3 regions of the Bradyrhizobium sp. SHOUNA76 genome follow, and region 2 is predicted to be linked to each of the others. Evidence: predicted binding sites of a transcription regulator. Region 2 holds the regulator's gene; each other region holds the start of a gene.
What was found. Region 2 encodes LexA, which represses DNA repair genes until DNA is damaged. Its sites were predicted from a motif close to TGTTCNNNNTGTGTTCNG; they were not measured.
Positions count from the first base shown of each region.

Region 1: a site for LexA is predicted at 1,177-1,194, ahead of MOV74_RS12445 (ribonuclease T2). Genes of this name have one in related genera too.
Region 3: a site for LexA is predicted at 2,900-2,917, ahead of MOV74_RS27865 (PA0069 family radical SAM protein). Genes of this name have one in related genera too.

Region 1 covers NZ_JALBHA010000081.1:5,217-10,305, reverse strand. The annotation lists gene MOV74_RS12450 (23S rRNA (adenine(2030)-N(6))-methyltransferase RlmJ) at 1-270, opposite strand, end outside; gene MOV74_RS12445 (ribonuclease T2) at 426-1,130, opposite strand; gene MOV74_RS12440 (hypothetical protein) at 1,245-1,706, opposite strand; gene MOV74_RS12435 (hypothetical protein) at 1,891-2,184, shown strand; gene MOV74_RS12430 (DUF3617 family protein) at 2,229-2,759, shown strand; gene MOV74_RS12425 (ATP-binding protein) at 2,880-4,268, opposite strand; gene MOV74_RS12420 (response regulator) at 4,287-5,018, opposite strand; gene MOV74_RS12415 (MarR family winged helix-turn-helix transcriptional regulator) at 5,015-5,089, opposite strand, start outside.
Region 2 covers NZ_JALBHA010000380.1:1,182-6,270, forward strand. The annotation lists gene MOV74_RS28155 (HAD family phosphatase) at 1-300, shown strand, start outside; gene MOV74_RS28160 (hypothetical protein) at 468-674, shown strand; gene glp (gephyrin-like molybdotransferase Glp) at 895-2,106, shown strand; gene lexA (transcriptional repressor LexA) at 2,283-2,984, shown strand; gene MOV74_RS28175 (hypothetical protein) at 3,385-3,819, shown strand; gene MOV74_RS28180 (GAF domain-containing protein) at 4,041-4,982, shown strand; partial or broken gene MOV74_RS28185 (competence protein ComEC) at 4,993-5,089, opposite strand, start outside.
Region 3 covers NZ_JALBHA010000372.1:196-5,284, forward strand. The annotation lists partial or broken gene MOV74_RS27855 (acetate kinase) at 1-310, opposite strand, end outside; gene MOV74_RS27860 (phosphoketolase) at 313-2,727, opposite strand; gene MOV74_RS27865 (PA0069 family radical SAM protein) at 2,939-4,117, shown strand; gene MOV74_RS27870 (VOC family protein) at 4,140-4,595, shown strand; gene MOV74_RS27875 (ribonuclease HII) at 4,669-5,089, shown strand, end outside.

The sequences.
Region 1 (5,089 bases), on a different contig from region 2:
GAAGGCGCGGACGATGTCGAGATATGGCTTGGCCAGCGCCGCGCTCTCGTTCGACAGGCGGGCCTGCATCAGCCGCGCGATGCCGGTCAGCCATTCGCCGCTCCGGCGCGCCTCGTCGCTGTCGAGATCGTAGAGGCCCGCGCCGGCATGGGTGTCGATGACGCGGAACGCCCCCGGCTTGTCCTGCAGATAGGTGATGATGCGCGCCAGCACGATGTGCTTGATGACATCGGTGAAGCTGCCGGCGTGAAAGGCGTGACGGTAATTCATGGCGAAGGTCTGCGGCTCACGGGAGAGAATGCGCAGCATCTTCTACTCGTCATGCCCGGGCTTGTCCCGGGCATCCACGTCCTTCGTGATGCGTTGTGAAACTCGGATGGCCGGGACAAGCGCTCCATGACGATGCGGGCGGCCAGTTTCGCGAACTAACCGCCTCTGATCGGCGGCATGGTGACCTGATCGCGGCGGCAGGCGCGGCGTTCGATCTCGTCGCAGGCGCGGAATTGCAGGTCCTTGCTGAGGCAGATGCGGACCTCGGAGAGCCGGGTCCGGTTGCAGGTGACGGAGACGGCGGTATTGCTCAGCCCCGGATTGGCCTTGATGAAGGCCTCCTCCACCTCCGCCGGCGCCACGGTCCTGGCCTGCGACAGATCGAGATATTCGGCTGGAATCTTGATCGCCGCGCGCGCTTTGCGGATCGTCTCGAAATAGCTGCGGCCTTCGAGGCCCGAGCAGGTGCCGTGCTTGTCCCATTCGTTGAAGATCAGGCCAGGCGCCGGCATCAAATCGAGCATCGAGGAGACGATGCTGCGGTTCAGTCGCGGCGCGGGACGCTGGCAATATTCGGGAAAGCCATTCTCATATTGCGGCCACAGCCCATGCACCACGAAGGCGTAGGGCCGTCCGCCGCACTGGATCTGGGAGCGGCCACCGCGCTCCGCGGCCTCCTCGCAGAACGAGGGCGACCACGACAGCGACAACACATAGAAGTCGAACTCGCCAGGCGCGTTCTGCCGCTTGTCCTGGGCCTTTGCGTCACTGGCGAACGAGGCCAGGCCCGCGGCAAGGATCAGGGAAAGGGCCAGCGAGATCACCAGGCGGGAGAACGAATGCAATCTGGAATGAAACATGGCAACGCCCCTCAACTAGACTGTGCACGGAAGCCTAGCAGGCAGCAAGAACATTTCAAGAACAAAATTCAGACGGCGGCCGCCGGCCGCCCCAATAGGTCCGAATCAGGGGCTCTAAGGCTTGGCGGCGCGGCAGGCCGGATTATAGGCCCAGTTGCGGTCGAGCCCGACCACGCACCATTCGACGCCGTTGCCGTAGCCGGCGAAGCCGCCATCCTCGATGATCGAGAAATGCACCTTGCGCACCTTGCCGTCATTGAGCATGGCCTCGCCGGTACAATAGCGGCGCGGAATGTTGTCGGACTGCCAGGGCCGGAACGCGGTCTCGCGAACGGCGGAAAAGCCAGTGATTTGCAGGGAGGAATTCCAGAACGAGCTTTCCTTTTCCCAGAACTGGGTGGCGATCGTCGGCAGCGCCCTGTCGCACTCGGCGACGGCGCCGTCATAGCGCGGCCCGCTCAGCCAGAAATTCAGCTCTAGCGGATTGGCAGCCCTGGCCTCACCGAGCGACAGCGCCCCGAACATGAGGCCGAGCACGGCGGCAAAGCGGAGCGATTTCAGGGAGGGGGCGCGCATGGGTAATCCAGACAGCTGAAGTCTTGCGAAGGTCGAACGGTGCCGCGAAGGGCGGGGGAGGTCAAGTGCAGCGCGGCAACACTTCGCCAGGAGTTGACCATAACCTCACTGCCGACGGGGCTTCAGTTCTTTTCACGGCGATCCCGGCACCGTAAACTGGCACCAACCAATTGGAGTGACGGGAATGCGAATCATTGCGGCCGCGGGCCTTCTTGCCCTGGGTATGATGGCGAGCCAGTCGGCGCGCGCCGACATTCTTCCGGTGCCGCCTTTCAAGGGCAACGACACCGGCGGCATCATCGCCTATTCCATGGCCATCCAAGTCGATGCGCGACAGGCCGCGGTCGATCACTGCGCGCGCTACGGCAAGGTGGTCAAATTCCTGGCGGTGCAGGCCTATGAGGGCGGCTACATCTCGTTCTCCTGCCGCTGGGTGCCTTATGGCGCCGCCGACCAGCCGATCCGCACGCTGTACTGAAGCGTTGTCGTAACGCCGCAATCTCTCAGCCGGGAGCCTCCACCATGACGCGCAAACTCGCTTTGCTCGGCTCGGCCGCTTGCCTCGTCGTGTCGGCAGCCAGCGCCAGCGCCGACGATTTGCCGGTGCGCAAGGCCGGCCTTTGGGAAATGAAGCTGGTCACATCAGGCTCGCCGGTGCCCGAGATGACCATGCAGCACTGCACCGACGAGACCGTCGACAAGGAGATGAGCAACAACGTCTCCCCGATGGCCAAGCAGATTTGCGCCAAGCAGGAGATCAAGAAGACAGCGACCGGCTATGTCAGCGATTCCGAGTGCAACGTCGCCGGCGTCACCACGACGTCGCACGCCGAGATATCAGGCGATTTCAACTCGGCCTACACGGTGAAGTCGTCCTCGCACGCGCAAGGCGGCGTCGCAGGCGCGGCCGGCCGCGATAGCACCATGACGCTGCAAGCCAAATGGCTCGGGGCCTGCAAGCCGGACCAGAAGCCCGGCGATATCGTGATGCCCGGCGGCTTCAAGATGAACGTGCGCGACATGGACAAGCTGAAGGCGCTGCTGCCGAAATAGGCGGGATCGTAGTCCGCAGCCCGGATGGAGCGTAGCGCAGTCCGGGGCTTTGCATCCGTTGCGAAGTTGCGAAGAATGAATCCCGGATTGCGCTGCGCTCCATCGGGGCTACGTCGTCAGCTATACCGGAATCCTCACGCTCGCCCTAAGTCCCCCCATCGGACTGTCGCCGAGGGTGATGTCGCCGCCGTGCGAGCGGGCGATGTCGCGGGCGATGGCGAGGCCAAGGCCCGTGCCGCCTTCGTCCTGGTTGCGGGCGTTGTCCAGCCGCAGGAACGGCTTGAACACTTCTTCGCGCAAATGCGCGGGAATGCCCGGCCCGTCATCGTCGATCGTGACGGTCAAATAACGGTGATCGCGCTGGCCGGTGATGGCGATGCTCTTGCCGTAGCGTGCCGCGTTGGTGACGAGGTTGGCGAGGCAGCGCTTGAACGAGGCCGGCTTCACTGTCACGACGGGCAGGCCGTGGAAGGCAACGGTCGCGGCATGACCGTGGCGTTCGGCGTCGCCGCGCAGCTCCTCGAGCGCCTGGGCCATGTCGGTCGGCTGCGACTGCTCACCGGAATCGCCGCGCGCAAACGCGAGGTAGTCCTCCAGCATCATCGACATCTCGTCGACGTCCTTGCGCATCCCCTCGAGTTCGGGGCTGTCGCCGATCAGCGCCAGCTCGAGCTTGAAGCGGGTCAGGATGGTGCGCAGATCGTGGCTGACGCCGGCGAGCATCGCCGTGCGCTGCTCCATCGTGCGCTCGATGCGCGACTTCATCTCGAGGAAGGCGACCGAGGCGCGTCGCACCTCGCGCGCGCCACGCGGCCTGAAGTTCGGCGCCTCGCGGCCCTTGCCGAAACTTTCGGCGGCATCCGCAAGCCGCAGGATCGGCCTGATCTGGTTGCGCAGGAACAGCACGGCGACGATCAGCAGGATCGACGAGGTGCCGACCATCCAGAACAGGAAAATCTCCGAGTTGGAGGCATAGGCGGCGCTGCGCTGCGCGAACACGCGCATCACGGCATCGTCGAGCTGGATGCGGATCTCGACCAGGTTTGAGCGGCCGACCGTGTCGATCCAGAACGAGCGCCCGATCTGGCGGCCGAGCTGCACCGACAGCGTCTGGTCGAGCAGCGAGAAGAACGGCTTCGGTCCCGGCGGCGGCATGTCGCCGGCGGGAAGGAAATCGACGACGAGGCCGAGGCGCTGCTGGGCGATGCGGCGGAGCTGGTCGCGGTCCCGGTCCTGCGGATAACCCTTGTAGACGTCGATCAGCGTAGCGATGTCCTGCACCACCGCGGCGGACAATCTGCGCGTCACCGTGTTCCAGTGCCGCTCCATGAACACGAAGGCGACGACCGATTGCAGCACCACCATCGGCACGATCATGATGAGGAGCGCGCGGGCGTAGAGGCCGGTCGGCATCCAGCCCTTGAACGCATTGCCCATCCAGCCATTGACGGCGGAGACGCGGCCGGCGGCGCTTCGGAGCAGCGTCAGGCCGGTATCGATCGTGCTCATCGGTCGCGCTTCACTGTGTTATGGCGAGGCCACCAGCCGGTAGCCGATGCCGCGCACCGCCTGAAGGAACAGCGGATTGGCGGGGTCGGTCTCGATCTTGCGCCGGAGGCGGTTGATCTGCACGTCGACGGCGCGTTCATTGACGCTGCCATTGCCGGTCAGCGCGCTGCGCGGCACGGTCTCGCCCGGCGTCTCCGAAAGAATGCGCAGCATCTCGCGCTCGCGGTCGGTGAGGTGGATGACCTCCTCGCCCTGACGCAGCTCCCCGCGATCGAGATGGTAGATGTAGGGGCCGAAAGCGATCTTCTCCACGGTCGCGGCCTGCGGCGGCGGGGCGGCGCGCTTGAGGATGTTGTTGATGCGCAGCGCCAGCTCGCGCGGCTCGAACGGTTTCGCCACGTAGTCGTCGGCGCCGATCTGCAGGCCCTCGATGCGGGCCTCGGCTTCATGGCGCGCCGTCAGCATCACGATCGGCACCGAGGAGGATGTCCGGATGAAGCGGGCGAGATCGAAGCCTGTCTCGCCGGGCATCATCACGTCGAGGATCAGCAGGTCGAAATGCAGACCCAGCAATTTCGATCGTGCATCGCCGGCACTGGCGGCGGTGGTGACGCGATAACCCTCGGCGGCGAGGAAGCGGGAGAGCAGATCGCGGATGCGGCGGTCGTCGTCGACGAGCAGCAGATGCGGCGCGTCATCGGCCGGACGCGCCGGCGGGCGGGCGAGAGTGGCAGCGAGCGGCACGGTCACTCCTTGGCGTTGTTGACGGAAGCGAAGATCGTCTCGAGCACCTTGTCCGGATCGTCCCGATCGATCATCGC
Region 2 (5,089 bases):
ATGCCGCTCTACGCCTTCTCCAACACCAACCAGCCGCATGTCGACTATTTCTCGAAGGAATATGCCGATCTGCTCGGCCATTTCCGCAGACTGTATTTGTCTTCCAGCATCGGCCTGCGCAAACCGGATGCCGAGGCTTTCGACCATGTCGTCGCGGCGATCGGCGTGCCAGCGGAGCGCATCGTGTTCTTCGACGATCTCGCCGAGAACATCGAGGGAGCGCGGGCGCGCGGCCTGACCGCCGTGCATGTCACGTCGCCGCGCGATGTCGGGAACGCCTTGAAAGCCCTGGGAATCTGAGGCTAAGCGCTTGCCGCGCAAGCTCACCGCACGCCCGGTTCCCGGGACAAATCTGCGGAACTTGAGGAACCCAAAGCCTTTGTGCATTTTTGTACAGAGTTCCGGGAACGGAATACCCCCCTTCGGACTCATGAGTCGGTTGGGACTTCTACATCGGACGTATCGACGTGCTGGGCAAAACCTATCTCACCAAGCAAGCCTCTCTCCTGCTTGAATTCGCAAGAACCACCTCGGATTCTGACCTTTCCGCCAAGCTGATCAGCAAGGCCGCCGACCTGAAGTCTCAGGCCGACCCTCTGCCCGACAAGGATCAAGGTCCCAAAGCTCCCGACGTCGCACTGGACGACGGCTCGGGTCGACCGAGCGGAAGTTGACCGATGCTGGCCGTGGCATTCGTCCTTCTCGTGCTCGCCATGGCCATCCTCATCCCGGTCTGTCTCGCCTTCCGGATCATGCCGCGACGGACTTGAGCCGCCTCCTCCACTGCTGAGGCCACGCAGGATAAATCACCCTGCGTGCTGCTTTGCCTCGCGCCCGCACTCGGATAGAACTCTCGCCGGCCATTTACCGATGTGCCCAGCAGGAGTTTAGCCCGTGGCCCTGATGCCGGTTTCTGACGCGCTTGCCGCGGTGCTGGCGGGTGCAGAGCCACTGCCCGAAGAGAAGGCCTCCCTCGACGAGGCCTATCACCGCGTGCTTGCGCAAGACGTCGCGTCGCGACGCACGCAGCCGCCGCAAGCGATGTCGGCGATGGACGGCTATGCCGTACGCGCGGCCGATGCCGCAACGATCGATTCCCGCCTGACGGTCATCGGCGAGGTCGCAGCGGGCCGTCCTTTCGCAGGAACGATCGGTGCCGGCGAAGCCGTACGGATCTTCACCGGCGGCGTCATTCCCGACGGTGCGGACGCGGTCGTGATCCAGGAGGACACCGTCGCGGACGGCAGGTGCGTCACGATCCAGGAAGCCGCGATCGCCGGACGGCACATCCGCCCGGCAGGCGTCGACTTCCGCGAGGGCGACGTGCTCTTGCGCAAAGGAACCCGCCTGACAGAGCGCGACCTTGCGCTCGCAGCCGGAATGAATCACCCGCATCTCGCCGTCTGCCGCCGTCCGAAGGTCGCGATTCTCGCCACCGGCGACGAACTGGTGATGCCGGGCTCAACGCCCGGGCACGGCCAGATCGTCTATTCCAATGGCTACGCCCTGCACGCGCTCGCCCGCAGCGAGGGCGCTGATACCATCGACCTCGGCGTCGCCGCCGATACGCTTGCAGCCACCTCCGCCGGCATCCGCCGCGCCCGCGAGAGCGGTACCGACATCCTGATCACGACCGGCGGCGCGTCGGTCGGCGACCACGACCTGGTCCAGCAGGCGCTCCTGGACGAAGGCATCTCGATGGCGTTCTGGAAGATCGCGATTCGGCCCGGCAAGCCGATGATGCACGGACGGCTCGGCGCGATGCGCGTGATCGGTCTGCCCGGCAATCCCGTGTCCTCCTACGTGTGCGCCTTCCTGTTCATGGTGCCGCTGATTCGCGCGCTGTCCGGCCGTTCAGTGATTCATCATCGTCGCGAGCGCGCCGTGCTGGGCCGCGATCTCGGCGCCAACGACCAGCGCGAGGATTATCTGCGCGCGCGCCTGGAGCTGCGCGACGACGGCACGCTCGTTGCCGTTCCCGTCAGCCATCAGGACTCCTCTCTGCTTGCGAATCTTGCTGCAGCACAGGTACTTCTCGTGCGCCCACCGTTCGCGCCGAAGGCCGAGGCCGGCAGCCCTTGCGAGGTGCTGCGGCTCCCCGTCTGAACTGGGTGGCCACACGCATTCCGCGAGTTTCGGTCTGTTCACGGTAAATTAAGCAGTTGCGGAACATGTATCGAACATATAGTGTCCGTTCATGATTTGTTTCGAGCGTGCAGCGGCTTGTCGCTGAATTCATCGTCTCGGAATCGAACGACATCAACCGGGGGACTTTGGTCGAGATGTTAACGCGCAAACAATACGAGCTTCTGCGGTTCATCAGCGAACGCTTGAAGGAAAGCGGCGTGCCGCCCTCCTTCGACGAGATGAAGGATGCGCTCGACCTGCGCTCGAAGTCGGGCATCCACCGCCTGATCACCGCGCTCGAGGAGCGCGGCTTCATCCGCCGCCTGCCCAACCGCGCCCGTGCCATCGAAGTGATCAAGCTGCCGGAGCTTCAGGCTGCCGCCGGCAACCGACGCGGTTTCACGCCGAGCGTGATCGAGGGCAATCTCGGCAAGGTCCGCACGAGCTCCAGCCCGGCCGTGGACGAGGGCGAGCGGCCCGTTGCGGTGCCCGTGATGGGCCGCATCGCAGCCGGCACGCCGATCGAGGCGTTGCAGACCCGCAGCCACACCATCAGCGTGCCGCCCGACATGCTCGGCTCTGGCGAGCATTACGCCCTCGAGGTGCGCGGCGATTCCATGGTCGAGGCCGGTATCCTCGACGGCGACATGGCGCTGATCCAGCGCAACGAGAGCGCCGATACCGGTGACATCGTGGTGGCGCTGATCGACGACGAGGAGGCCACGCTCAAGCGCTTCCGCCGCCGCGGCGCCTCGATCGCACTCGAGCCCGCCAATGCCGCCTACGAGGTGCGCATCCTGCCGCCGAACCGCGTGAAGATTCAGGGCAAGCTGATCGGGCTTTACCGGAAGTACTGAGACCCTTCGGCGGTCATTCGATACCAATGATCCTGATTGGAGCGGATCTAATCCGCTCCTGCTGGGCAGTCTTCTGGCCTTGCGCAGATTGTCCGGCCCCTTTCCAGCGCGACGCCTCGGCGTGTCGCCGCCAGGCACTTATCACTTGGCGGTATCGAGGCCTCGAGCAGACAATGATACATCGGCGCTCGGGCGCTCGCGGGCCGCTGACGCTCGTCTTCGCCGAATGCATTGATGTGAGCTTTGTTCCTAGCGGATTCGAAAAGATAATTTGATCGCATCCCGCGGGCCAGCCGCAGATTTGCCCACAACCAAGCAGAGCTTTATGTGCTTCCACTCTGATAGAGGCTTGCGCCTCCGAGGGAGGCGCGGGTTGCTATCTTCGCATGAGGAGCACCCGATGTGTGACTACAGCCTACATGCCGTTGCATCGCGCCCCGCCGAAGTCGGCGAGACGATCGTGTCGACAACGTTCCGCGGCACCTCGACGCGTGGTTTTGCTTCTGCGGCCGATCCGACCGTGGCCGTCTGCCTGCTGCCGGGGACGGAGCTCGCCTTCGCCGACAACGTCCGTTACGACAATCGATGGATCTGGACGCGTACCGTCAATTCTCGCGTCGGCAAGTTCGGCAAGATTGATCCGCACATTCCCGATCGCCATCACGACGCGATCGAATTCCCGGATGGAAAATACGTGCTGGTGACGCAGCTCGTCGAAGGCCAGCACGCAACCGTGCTGCAACTGCCGGTGACCCAGCCCGTCAGCGAGCGCGAGCACAAGCCGCAGATCGTCGCCGACAACCGGCCGACGGTCACGCGCCTGCCGATCGGCTGACGCCACCCCGACCGACAACAGGTCGGGCCAGGATTGAAATGCCATCGCCGGCCGAGGCCGGCGAGCCCGGCGGGTTTGTGTCTTCACGAAAATCGATCGGCGAGCCCCGCCGCCGCACATCGTCGCCGCACGAAGTTTAAGCCGTCCTGCCTGAATTTTGAACGTCCGCTCCGCAGCCAAATGTCCGATGCTGTCGTGGCTTGAGGCGGCGGACACGCTCGATGAAGACCTTCATTCGCGTCGTTGAACTCTGGATACCTGACCGGACGCGCATGCGGCTGGAATTCGGCGGCGGCCTCTACGACGAAGGCCTGTCCGCATTCAAGACCGCCAGCGCAGAGCTGCATTTCGGATATGGCGAGGGGCTTCCAGGCAAGGCCTGGGCCTCTGGCCATCCCGTCATCCTCACGACATTCGCCAACTCCTATTTCAAGCGGACCGATCAGGCCGTCGCGGCCGGCCTCACCTGCGGCGTGGCGGTGCCGGTGTTTGCAGGCGAATTCCTGCAAGCCGTGATGGTGCTGCTCTGCGGCGACGACGAGGCGCATGTCGGCGCGATCGAACTCTGGCACAACGATCCTGATCGCTCCCACGAGATGGCGCTTGTCGACGGCTATTACGGCACGGCGGACATGTTCGAATTCAACTCCCGCCACACCAAGTTTCCTCGCGGCTTCGGCCTGCCTGGACGCACCTGGAAGGCGGGTCTGCCGCTGATCGTCAAGGACCTGCACGACGCCAGGAGCTTCCTGCGCTGGGAGGACGCGGCCAAGATCGGGATCAATTTGGGGGTCGGCGTGCCCTACCGAACCGGCGCCGACCAGACCTGGGTTCTGACATTCCTCTCCGCGCAGGCAACGCCGATTGCGCGACGCGTCGAGATCTGGGTCCCGAACGAAGCCCGTTCGGCGCTGGTCCTGCGTGCCGGCGATTGCAGCGCGCACACCGACCTTGCCGCCCGCTATGCGACGCAATCCATTGCCAGGGGCGAAGGCGGTATCGGCGGCGCCTGGGCCGCCGGCATGCCAGTGCTCAACGACGATCTCAGCCATGACGGCTCGATCGCCGGCGCCGAGGCCTGCGCAGGCGGGTTGAGCCGGATGGTGGCCCTGCCGGTCATCGGCAACGCAAGGCTGGAAGCCGTGCTGGCCTGGTATCTGTAGATCGATCGCGTCAATCGTCGGCCTGCAGGTCGGTCTCCGACGGCGTTGCGTCGCGGTTGCGGGGTGCCGCCTTCGGCGCGAGGCTGCCGTCGAAATCACCTTCGCCG
Region 3 (5,089 bases), on a different contig from region 2:
CCGGGTCTGAATAATGGGGCCCGCCGTGAACGATGCGGTGGCCGACGGCGCGAAGGCTGCCTTCGCCGAACCGGTCCTCGATGAAGGTCAGCACGTCGGCGAACAGATGGCCGCCGTCGGCGTCCGCCGCTTCTCTTCGCGTCTCGAACAAATTTTCGCCCGCGGGGCTTCTCACCACGAGCCCAGGTTTTGCCTCGTGCTCGTCGAGCAGGCCCTTGCAAAGCAGGTTGGGTTCGGCAGCCGAGATATCGAACAGGCCGAACTTGATGCTCGACGATCCCGAGTTGAGGACGAGGACCGTGTCCGACATGGCTAGTCGCCGGCCTCAGTCGGGGTGTTGCCGCCAGAACTGTTGGGCCAGACCCAGTCCTGGACCTCGGGCATGTCCTCGCCGTGCTCGCGCACATAGCGCGAATGCTCGATCAGCTTGTCGCGGAATTGCTGCTTGGCCTGCGCCGCTTTGGCCGCGAGCCCGGGCACGCGTTCGATTGCCTCGATCGCGAGGTGGTAGCGGTCGAGCTCGTTGAGCACGACCATGTCGAACGGCGTCGTCGTGGTGCCTTCCTCGGCAAAACCGCGCACATGCATGCCGGCATGGTTGGTGCGGTTATAGGTCAGCCGGTGGATCAGGTACGGATAGCCGTGATAGGCGAAGATGACAGGCTTGTCCGATGTGAACAGGCTGTCGAAGTTGCGGTCGGACAGGCCGTGCGGATGCTGATCCTTCGGCTGCAGGGTCATCAGGTCGACGACGTTGACGACACGGATCTTCAAGTCCGGCAGCGCCTTTCGCAGCAGGTCGACGGCGGCGAGCGTCTCCAGCGTCGGCACGTCGCCGGCGCAGGCCATGACCACGTCGGGTTCCCGGCCTGCATCTTCCGTCCCCGCCCAGGTCCAGATGCCGATGCCGGCATCGCAATGCGTGGCCGCTTCCTGCATCGACAGCCATTGCGGCGCCGGCTGCTTGCCGGCGACGATCACGTTGATGCGATTGTAGGTGCGCAGGCAATGGTCGGCGATCCACAGCAGCGTGTTGGCATCAGGCGGGAAGTAGATGCGGACGATATCGGCCTTCTTGTTGGCGACGAGATCGACGAAGCCGGGGTCCTGATGGCTGAAGCCGTTATGGTCCTGACGCCAGACATGCGAGGTCAAGAGGTAATTGAGCGAGGCGATCGGCCGCCGCCACGGCAGCTCGCGCGTGACCTTCAGCCATTTGGCATGCTGGTTGAACATGGAATCGACGATGTGGATGAAGGCCTCGTAACACGAGAAGAAGCCGTGCCTGCCGGTGAGCAGATAGCCCTCGAGCCAGCCCTGGCAGAGATGCTCGCTCAGCACCTCCATCACGCGACCGTCCTGCGCGAGGTGCACGTCGTAAGGTTCGATCGGCTCCATCCAGACGCGTTCAGTCTCCTCGAACACCGCGTCCAGACGGTTTGACGCGGTCTCGTCCGGGCCCATGATGCGGAAGTTGCGTTCCTTCGCGTTGAGGCGGATGACATCGCGCAGAAATTTGCCGAGCTCGCGCGTCGCTTCGGCCATCACGCCGCCGGGCTGCGGCACTTCGATCGCGAAGTTGCGGAAGTCCGGTAGCTTCAGCTCTTTCTTCAGGAGGCCGCCATTGGCATGCGGATTGGCGCCCATGCGGCGGAGGCCTTCGGGCGCGAGCGCGTGAAGCTCGGGGATGAGGGCACCGCTCGCGTCGAACAGTTTTTCCGGCTCGTAGCTGCGCATCCAATCTTCGAGCACTTTGAGATGTGCCGGATTTTCACGGCAGCCTGCGACGGGGACCTGATGCGCGCGCCAAAAGCCCTCGACCTTCTTGCCGTCGACCTCTTTCGGACCGGTCCAACCCTTCGGGCTGCGCAGCACGATCATCGGCCAGCGCGGCCGTTCGAGTGCCTTGCGGCCGTCCCTTGCATGCTGCTGGATCGAGCGAATGCTGGCGAGCGCGACGTCGAGTGCGTCCGCCATGGCCTGGTGCATCAATTTGGGATCGTCGCCTTCGACGAACAGCGGCTCGTGACCGAACCCGCGGAAGAGATCGCGGATCTCGCTGTCGGGCATTCGCCCGAGCACGGTCGGATTGGCGATCTTGTAGCCGTTGAGATGCAGGATCGGCAGCACCGCGCCGTCATGGGCGGGGTTCAGGAATTTGTTGGAGTGCCAGGACGCAGCGAGCGGACCGGTTTCGGCTTCGCCGTCGCCGACCACGCAGGCAACGATCAAATCAGGATTGTCCAGCGCCGCGCCATAGGCATGCACCAGCGCGTAGCCGAGCTCGCCGCCTTCGTGGATAGAGCCCGGCGTTTCCGGCGCCGCGTGGCTCGGAATGCCGCCGGGGAAGGAGAACTGCCTGAAAAGCTTGCGCATTCCGTCCCCATCACGCGCGATGTCGGGATAGATCTCGCTGTAGCTGCCTTCCAGATAGGTGTTGGCGACCATGCCCGGCCCGCCATGGCCGGGGCCGCAGACATAGAGCACGCTGACATCAAGCGCGCGAATGACGCGGTTGAGGTGGGCGTAGATGAAGTTCAGGCCTGGCGTCGTGCCCCAATGGCCGAGCAAACGCGGCTTGATGTGCTCGGGGCGCAAGGGCTCGCGCAGCAGGGGATTGTCCAGCAGGTAAATTTGCCCGACGGAGAGGTAGTTCGCGGCGCGCCAGTAGCGGTCAAGGAGATCGAGGTCGCTGCTCGCTGAGGCCGATTGTTGTTGCTTTGTCATGTTCCTGCTGACCTTCACCCGGCGATCGTCACCAACATTGTTCCGCGGCGATTGATCCCTGACCGGCATCAAACGAAATCGCCATGACGGGCGTGTTGCGTGAGGTCAAAAGGACCACGCCCGAAATTTGGGCGGCACCTTTGCATGGGGTTGTTTTTCAGTTTTTCGTTTGCGTTCTTGATTTGTTCCTTTGGCGTGCTATCTTGGCTTCATGAGTCCAGCAGCATCCTCTCATGCTCTCAAGCACCCGCCGGTCACGGCGCCCTCCGAGCCGGCGGGTGCGGACTCTGATTTTCCCGCCGATTTTCCAGAGCTCGGCGTCGCCATCGACCGCGCGCGCCGGAGAGGGCGGGGTGCGCAGTCGAATGCAAGCGGCCGCTTTGAGGCCGAGGCGCGCGTCGCGTTCGACGACGGCTGGCAGAGCCTGGAAGAGCTGCCGCCGTTCAAGACCAGTGTGGGGGTCGATACCTCGCGCAAGGTGATCACCCGCAACGACTCACCCGATATCGGCTTCGACCGCTCGATCAATCCCTATCGCGGTTGCGAGCACGGCTGTGTCTACTGCTTTGCCCGGCCGACTCATGCCTATCTCGGCCTGTCGCCGGGGCTTGATTTCGAATCGAAGCTGTTTGTGAAACCTGAGGCGCCCGCGCTGCTCGAGAAGGAGCTCGCCGCGACCGGCTATGAGCCGCGGATGATCGCGATCGGCACCAACACCGATCCCTATCAGCCGATCGAGCGCGAGCGGAAGATCATGCGCGGCATCCTCGAGGTGTTGGAACGCGCCGGTCATCCTGTCGGCATCGTCACCAAATCCGCGCTGGTGGTGCGCGACATCGACATTCTCGCGCGCATGGCAAAGCGCAATCTCGCCAAGGTCGCGATCTCGGTCACCTCGCTCGATCCAAAACTGGCGCGCTCCATGGAGCCGCGGGCCTCGACGCCGCCGAAGCGACTGGAGGCGCTGAAGCAGCTCTCGGACGCCGGCATTCCGACCACCGTGATGGTCGCGCCCGTGATCCCCGCGCTGAACGATTCCGAGATCGAGCGCATTCTCGATGCCGCCGCCCATGCCGGCGTCAAGGAAGCCTCCTATGTGCTGCTGCGGCTGCCGCTGGAGGTGCGTGATCTCTTCCGCGAATGGCTGATGGCGAACTATCCGGACCGCTATCGCCACGTCTTCACCTTGATCCGCGACATGCGCGGCGGGCGTGACTACGATGCGAAATGGGGCGAGCGGATGAAGGGCACGGGACCGATGGCCTGGACCATCGGCCGCCGCTTCGAGATTGCCTGCGACAGGCTAGGCCTCAACAAGCGGCGCTCAAAGCTGACGACGGATCACTTTGCGCGGCCGAAGCGGAACGGCGATCAGCTCAGCCTGTTCTGACCGGGAGTGGAAGAGGCGTCGCATGAGCAAGCAACTCCAGGCCCCGTTGCCACGGCTCACCGTCATCACGCTCGGTGTGAGTGACATCCGCGCCAGCATCGCCTTTTACGATGCGCTCGGCTTCTCGCGCCGGCTGAAGGCGACCGGAGAGGCCGTCGCGTTCTACGATACCGGCGGTCCGGTGCTCGCGCTGTTTCCGTGGGGGCGGCTCGCGGCGGATGCCGCGTTGCCGGACCATCCGAGGCCGACGGCCTTTCGCGGCATGACGATCGCCTGGAACTGTCGGACACGGGACGAGGTCGATGCGGTGATGGCCTTCGCCCTCGGCAAGGGGGCGAAGCTGGTGAAGGCCACGCACGAGACCGATTACGGCGGTTATTCCGGCTATTTCGCTGACCCCGACGGCCATCCCTGGGAGGTCGTGGTCGCGCCCGGCATCGATGTCGGCGAGGACCGGCGGGTGCATCTGGCGGAGTAGGCCAACCTGAATAACGGGAATTGTCCCGGGTTCCCGGTTGCGCAGGCCGGGCCGCTTGCGCACGATCCCGGCCATGATTCGGGACAAGTCCGCCAAGACGTCGGCCAAGAAGCCGGCCAAAGACGCGCCAAAGCAGGACGCCGCCAGGAAGGCAGCGCCTTCGAAGGGGGCCAAGGCGCCGGCCATGAAGGTCCCGGCCGGCAGGAAAGGCATCATCGCGCTCGCGCCGCCGAGCTTCCGTCGCGAGCGCGCGCTGATCAAGCGAGGTGTCTGGCCGGTTGCGGGCTGCGACGAGGCGGGCCGCGGGCCGCTCGCCGGACCCGTGGTCGCAGCCGCCGTGATTCTCGATCCCGACCGCATTCCGCGCGGCATCGACGATTCCAAGCGCCTGACGGCCGAGGAGAGGGAAAGGCTGTTCGACAAGATCTGCGCCACTGCGCAGGTCTCGGTCGCCGTCGCCTCGCGCTCCCGGATCGACCGCGACAACATCCTGC